DNA from 2 places in the Salinimonas marina genome. Region 2 is predicted to be linked to the other one. Evidence: predicted binding sites of a transcription regulator. Region 2 holds the regulator's gene; the other holds the start of a gene.
What was found. Region 2 encodes FliA, which starts transcription of late flagellar genes. Its sites were predicted from a motif close to CTAAAGNTNNNNNNNNNNNNGCCGATA; they were not measured.
Positions count from the first base shown of each region.

Region 1: a site for FliA is predicted at 1,398-1,424, ahead of IT774_RS08375 (VC2046/SO_2500 family protein). Genes of this name have one in related genera too.

Region 1 covers NZ_CP064795.1:1,898,688-1,902,104, reverse strand. The annotation lists gene IT774_RS08380 (response regulator) at 1-1,313, opposite strand, end outside; gene IT774_RS08375 (VC2046/SO_2500 family protein) at 1,458-1,955, shown strand; gene trhO (oxygen-dependent tRNA uridine(34) hydroxylase TrhO) at 2,041-3,036, shown strand; gene IT774_RS08365 (EF-hand domain-containing protein) at 3,095-3,337, shown strand.
Region 2 covers NZ_CP064795.1:2,751,552-2,754,968, forward strand. The annotation lists gene IT774_RS12265 (chemotaxis protein CheA) at 1-85, opposite strand, end outside; gene IT774_RS12270 (protein phosphatase CheZ) at 98-847, opposite strand; gene cheY (chemotaxis response regulator CheY) at 884-1,267, opposite strand; gene IT774_RS12280 (RNA polymerase sigma factor FliA) at 1,316-2,044, opposite strand; gene IT774_RS12285 (MinD/ParA family ATP-binding protein) at 2,041-2,907, opposite strand; gene flhF (flagellar biosynthesis protein FlhF) at 2,904-3,417, opposite strand, start outside.

The DNA of each region.
Region 1 (3,417 bases), 850 kb from region 2:
GCCACCGCAAAGGCACTATTATCATCCAGGGCATCGTGCTGGGCCGCCAGCAACTGGGTAATCGGTTGAGCCTGTTCGTACTCCCCCAGATCCAGCATTACTTTTAACGAGTCGGGCGCATAATACCAAGGATAAGCCTCGTATTGCTGTGCAATTGCTGTTTGAGAAAGAAACAACGCACGCTTGGCATCCATTTTATTGTTGTCCAGGGTGGCCATCCGGGCCAGCATAACCTGCTCAAAGATACCGTAATCAAAGTCGCCGGCTATGCGGGCAATATCTTCGTTGTGACGCCCCCGTTGCAACTGCAAAAGCGCATCCTGCTGGTAGCGGTTTTTTTGCTGCTTATCCTCGGTATATTCGGCGACATCCAGCATACTGCGAATGTAACCGCACCAGTGTGAAATATGCTGATGCACGGTACGTTTGGATAAGTTCCAGATGGCCAGACAGGCTTCATGGGCCAGCGGGTAGTTGTGGTTTTGGCGGGCTAGCTGACAGGCACTGTGATGGTGGGCGATAGAATACGGGGAGAGCTTTATCGCCTGATTGATAGCGTCAATGGCTGCCTGGCCCTCATCGATAGCTTGTCGGGCATGGGCGATAATACTATAAGCTTCAGCGCTGAAGCGATTGGCGCTTAACACCTGCTCAGCCAATTCAATAGCCAGGTCGGCCTTACCCAGCTTAAGATACGTTCTTGCCAGGGCGGTGGTTACCCACTGCGCCTGCGGGCCATCTTCGTAAGGAGCCAATAGGGCCAGCGCCTTTTGATCGGCGCCGCTTTGCCAATAAAGCTCAACCAATAGCTGCTCAGCACTGTGGCGGTAATGGTGGTCGCTATCGATGATCTGTTTACCGGCTTCAATGGCCTGGGGGACATCTTTATCAAAAATTGCACTATAGACAGGCAATAATGCCTGCCGCTTTCGCCAGGCGCGGGCTATGCGGGTTTTTAGCTGCATCTGAGAAAAGGGTTTAATCAGATAATCATCTGGGCGCCGCTCAATTGAGCCCAGCACTACCGGCCGTGCGCTATCTGCGCTAATGAGTATACAAATGCTGCTGGGCAATATCAGCTGTGACAACCGCAACTCTTCTACCAGCTCGAATCCATTCTTGCGCTCTGCCTCTAAATGAAGATCGGCTATTACAATATCAAAGGTCTGTTTTCGACAAAGGGTGAGGGCCTGCTCTGCGGACGATTTTGTTACCACCTCATTGCAGCCCATTGAAGTCAGCAACCCTTTCAGCATCAGCAAAAAAGGTCTCTGATCTTCAACAATTAACACACGTTTATCGGCATATTGCATAGCTGGTAAGGTATCACGCGGACATAAAAATATGCCGTAGTATAACGAGGCTTTGCGGGCATTACCGTTTTATACAGGTATACATTAAAGAACACGGAGTATGGACCGATATAAGCATAGTAGTTTTATAACAGGTGTTTTTTGGTGTCTCAGGTAGATCTCACACAACCCCCAGTCAAACCGGCTAATCACGAATGGCAGGGCAGCTTAGGTCGTGCTACCGCTTCCAACGCCTTGTTTTCGCTGTATCTGGCGATGCAAATGCAGCCTGGTAATGAGCCAGCCGGGCGCTTTACCCAAGACGCCGAAGCAACCGTAACCGACACCGAGCTATTAACGCGCCTTAATCACTATCGTCGTGCTCCGCTTGCCTTTGAATCTCAGCATCTGCCGGCGGCAAAGATTAATAGTCAGCTGGTGGCCAGTCAGGATACAGCCGGTTTGTCCTTGTGGCAGGCTATGCATCCTGAACCTCTGGCCTCAAAAAATAATCCGGCGTACCTTGAGCCTGAAATTGTGGCAAATTGCAGTCTGGCCACCCAAGTTTATCTTAAACAAAGCAGACCCGCTGCTACACAGCACTGCGACGCCTCGCTGATGAGTGATATTATAGAAGGTTCAGGCAGTTTGCTGCAGGCCTGATTTGAGTTAAAAGCGTCTTTTTGCTATATTGCGCGCGCATTTTTGCACTGGTTTTACGTTCCAACTAGCAAAGGTAACTCTCTCTATGTCCAAATATATCGTTTGTGCGATGTACAAATTTGTTGCGCTTGAAGATTTTGAGCAGCTGCGCGCCCCCCTTTTGGCTGAAATGGAAAAACAAGGTATCAAAGGCACCTTGTTATTGGCTCACGAAGGCCTTAACGGCACGGTGTCAGGCACCCGTGAAGGAATTGATAATCTGATTGCATGGCTAAACCAGGATGAGCGGATTAATCCGTTATCCTGCAAAGAGTCCCTGCATGAAGAACAACCTTTTTATCGCACCAAAGTGAAGCTCAAAAAAGAGATTGTGACAATGGGGGTAGAGGGGATAGATCCACGTCGTACCGTGGGCACCTACGTCAAACCTAAAGACTGGAACGACCTTATCAGCGATCCCGAGGTATTTGTGGTAGATACCCGTAATGATTACGAAATTGATATTGGTACCTTCGAGCACGCGGTGGATCCCAACACCAAAACATTTCGTGAGTTTCCGGCGTTCGTCAAAGAAAATCTTGACCCTCAGAAACACAAAAAAGTCGCCATGTTCTGCACCGGCGGTATTCGCTGCGAAAAGTCTACTGCCTATTTAAAAGAGCAGGGCTTTGATGATGTCTTTCATTTAGAAGGCGGTATTTTGCAGTATCTGGAAGATGTCCCTAAAGAAGAGTCGCTATGGAAAGGCGATTGTTTTGTGTTTGATAACCGGGTGGCAGTAAATCATGATTTGCAGAAAAGCCAGTATGACGCCTGTTATGCCTGCCGGTTGCCAATCACCGCACAAGATAAAGAGAGTGAAAAATACGAAGCCGGAGTAAGCTGCCCGCATTGCTATGGTACCCACTCACCGGAGCAAATTGAACGTTTCCGGGAAAGGGAAAAACAGGTGCAGCTGGCCCGGGCCCGGGACGAAGAACATGTAGGTACTGAGGCTCGCGATGCCATGGAAAAACGCCGTCGTGAAAAAGCCGAAGCACAACGACAAAGAGCTTTGGCCGCAGATAAAAATCAGGCGTAGACAGCACGTATTCAGGGCGTTACACTTTAGTCATTAAGTTAGTTAATAGGGATTATCAGTGAACGCCCAACTTTCAGAAGAAAAGGTTGCCGAAATAAAAAGCGACTTTAGTTTTTTCGACCGTGATGGTAATGGTCAAATCGATTTGCTCGAGTTTATCGAGCTTCTTACCGTGCTTTCGCCAAAAACCAAGGCGAGCCATGTGGAAGAAGGCTTCAAACTGATTGACAGTAACAACGACGGTTATATCGACTTTGAAGAGTTTCTTGAATGGTGGCAGGAAGGCTGGTGGGAATACTAGTTTTCATTCAGGATATCTGAATAGTCCGCATCCGGCTCAGGCCCCCGGCCACTTGGTGCGCTATAACAAAATTCAAACGC
Region 2 (3,417 bases):
CCAGTTGTTCTTGTAATTGCTCAAGAATTTCACCCGCCTCGACCAAAAAGTCCTGTAAAATATCTTCGTCTAATTCAAACGACATCTGCCGGCTCCCTTAAAAACCTAAGCTGGACAAAAGATCGTCCACATCATCCTGGCCTTTCACCACGTCGTCGCGTTCTGCGGCGTTAACAATTGGCCCTTCAGCTTCGACACTACTTTTTTCTTGTTTTTTGTTTTCTGTAGCTGGCTGTTCAGTTTCCGGCTCACCAAATACCGTAAGCATGTGTACCAGACTGTCTTCAACTTCTTTAACCAGTTCGATAACCCGTCGAATTACCTGACCCGTCAAATCCTGATACCCTTGTGCCATCAGCACCTCGGTTAACAGACCGGTCAGTTTTTCTGACTCCGCAGCCGCGTTATTCAATAAGCCATCCAAGTCGCTGCATAGCACCTTAAACTCAGCGACATCAATTTGCCGCGTCATCAGCTTTTTCCATTCCGGCATAATGGTATTAATGCGCTCGGATAAGCTTTCAGCGATAGGCATGCTGGCTTCCACCGCATCCATGGTGGTATTCGCAGCTTTTTCGGTTTCTTCGATAACGTAGGTCAGACGGGTTTGCGCGTCGGGGATATCATCATTGGCTAAGCCCACAATACGCTCATCCAGCTGGAAGCTGTTGAGCGCATCGTGCAACTGGCGGGTTAATTTTCCCACTTCGGCAAAAAGTTCGATAGACTCTTTGGTAGAAATGGCTTCCAAAAGCTCGCGGGCGGCGACATTGTCACCTTGCTCAAGATGCACCACAAGTTGCCGGGCTTCTTCCAACGAGATAGGAACATTGACATTCGTTGTCATCCAGTATTCCTTTTTAATACCGTAAGAGCGTCGGGATTAACCTAAGCGTTCAAAGATCTTATCTAATTTTTCTTTTAGCGTGGCAGCGGTAAAGGGCTTCACCACATAGCCATTTACACCAGCCTGCGCTGCTGCCACGATTTGTTCTTTTTTTGCTTCGGCTGTGACCATCAAGACCGGCAGATGTTTTAGTCTGCCATCCGCACGGATGTTCTTGAGCAGGTCAATACCCTGCATGCCAGGCATGTTCCAGTCGGTTACCACGAAGTCGAAATCACCTTGCTGAAGCATGGGTAATGCTGTGTTGCCATCATCTGCTTCCTGGATGTTAGAAAACCCTAAATCCTTTAACAGGTTCTTTATGATTCGTCTCATAGTAGAAAAGTCATCTACCACAAGAATTTTCATACTTTTATCCAAAATGGCCTCCACCGGGGATTAAATATTGTTGTTGTGTTTGTTGTTGTATTAGCTATCGGCACGCCAGCTTTGCATTTTAGCTTTTAATTTCAGCATTGCCTGGCTATGAATCTGGCTGATCCTGGATTCACTGACATCCAGCACTTCGCCTATTTCGCGTAAGTTTAATTCTTCATCATAATAAAGAGACAGCACAATCGCTTCACGTTCAGGCAAGGTCGTAATAGCATGCGCCAACGCCTTCTGAAACGCGCCCTGCATCAAATCTTCCAAAGGCGAGTCATTACCCTGATTGACTTCAGTGGTGATCACATCTTCGGACACGCCTAAATCTTCAATTCCCACCAGCTTACCGGCGTTGACCTCATTGAGCATCTGATGATAGCTATCAAGGCTGACATCGAGCTTGGCGGCGATCTGGACATCACGCGCATCGCGCCCGGTTTCTTTTTCAACCTGGGCAATCGCTTCAGTGATCGCACGACTGTTTTTGTGTACTGAACGTGGGGTCCAGTCACCTTTTCGAATCTCATCAAGCATGGCTCCGCGGATACGAATACCGGCGAATGTCTCAAAGCTGGCGCCTTTCGACCCATCGAAATTTTTTGCTGCTTCCAACAACCCAATCATACCGGCCTGAATCAGATCATCCACCAGCACACTGGCAGGTAACCGGGCCATCAAATGATGGGCAATTCGCTTAACCAGTGAAGCATGACGCTCTACCAGTTGCGTTTTACTGGATTGCTGTTGGTAGGCAGCGGCTTTGCTATTCAACGTTGCGTTCCTGTTGCTTTATGCGAAACCAGTTGCTCGATGAAAAATTCCAGATGGCCGCCTGGCTGATTCGGGATCGGCCAACGCATGGCTTTGGTCGCCAGCTGTGAAATAGCCACGGCGGCGGGTGAGCCGGGGTACGCATCCACAATAGAAGTTTGTTTGCGTACCGCCCGACGAATATTTTCATCGAAGGGGACGGTGGCGACCAGCTCCAGCGCGACATCCAGGAAGCGTCCGGTAACTTTGGACAACTTACTGAATAGCTCATGGCCTTCGCGGGTGTCGCGCACCATATTCGCCACGATTTTAAATCGGAAAACCCCATGTTCGCGGTTCAGAATTTTAATCAGGGCGTAAGCATCGGTCAGGGAGGTGGGCTCATCGCACACCACCACCATGATATCCTGAGCTGCTTTGGAGAAGCTCAGCACCATATCTGAGATGCCCGCTGCGGTATCCACAATCAATACATCGACCTGCGAACGTAATTCGCTAAAGGCCCGAATAAGGCCGGCATGTTCGATGGAAGACAACTCGGTCATGGATTGCGTACCCGACGTAGCCGGCGCAATCTTGATACCGTGAGGGCCGGTGACCAGTACTTCATCTAACGTACATTCACCAGAAAGCACATGCGAAAGATTGCGCTCCACACGCAGCCCCAACATGACATCCACATTCGCTAACCCCAGGTCCGCGTCTAACACCATGACGCGCTTGCCCTGCTTGGCCATTGAGATGGCTGTGTTGAGCGTAATGTTGGTCTTCCCTACACCACCTTTACCACCGGTAACGGCGATAACTTTGATTAATTGTGACTGATTCATCTTTCGTAAGCTACTCGCTTGATCTTCAATCATACTGCCTGTGCTGAGTTAACAAGGTTACTAGGGTTAGTATGATTCAAACCGTACTTTTTATAAAGCTTTGCCGCAACCGATACTAAAGATTTTGCGTCAGCGACCTTTATATCTTCAGGCACTTGCTGACCATCGGTAACATAGCTGACTGGCAAACTGTGTTCTATGGCTACGCTGAGCACTTCGCCCAGACTGTAACATTCATCTAGCTTGGTAAAGATGCACCCATCCAGCTTCACCGCATCATAGGCATTTATAATACGCTGTAATGCCGGGTATTGGGTATTCGCCTGAGTAACCAGGTACTTTCTCACCGGTTGCATCTGCCCATGATCAAACTGAGAAAGCTGTTTTATCAGGCGGCTGTCACGCTGGCTAAACCCGGCGGTGTCAATTAATACCATGCGTTTGTGCCGTAACTGAAACAGCAACTCGGCCAACTCTTCACTGGACTGCGCCTTACGTACCGTACAGCCAATAATTTTGCCGTAGGTCGCCAATTGCTCATAG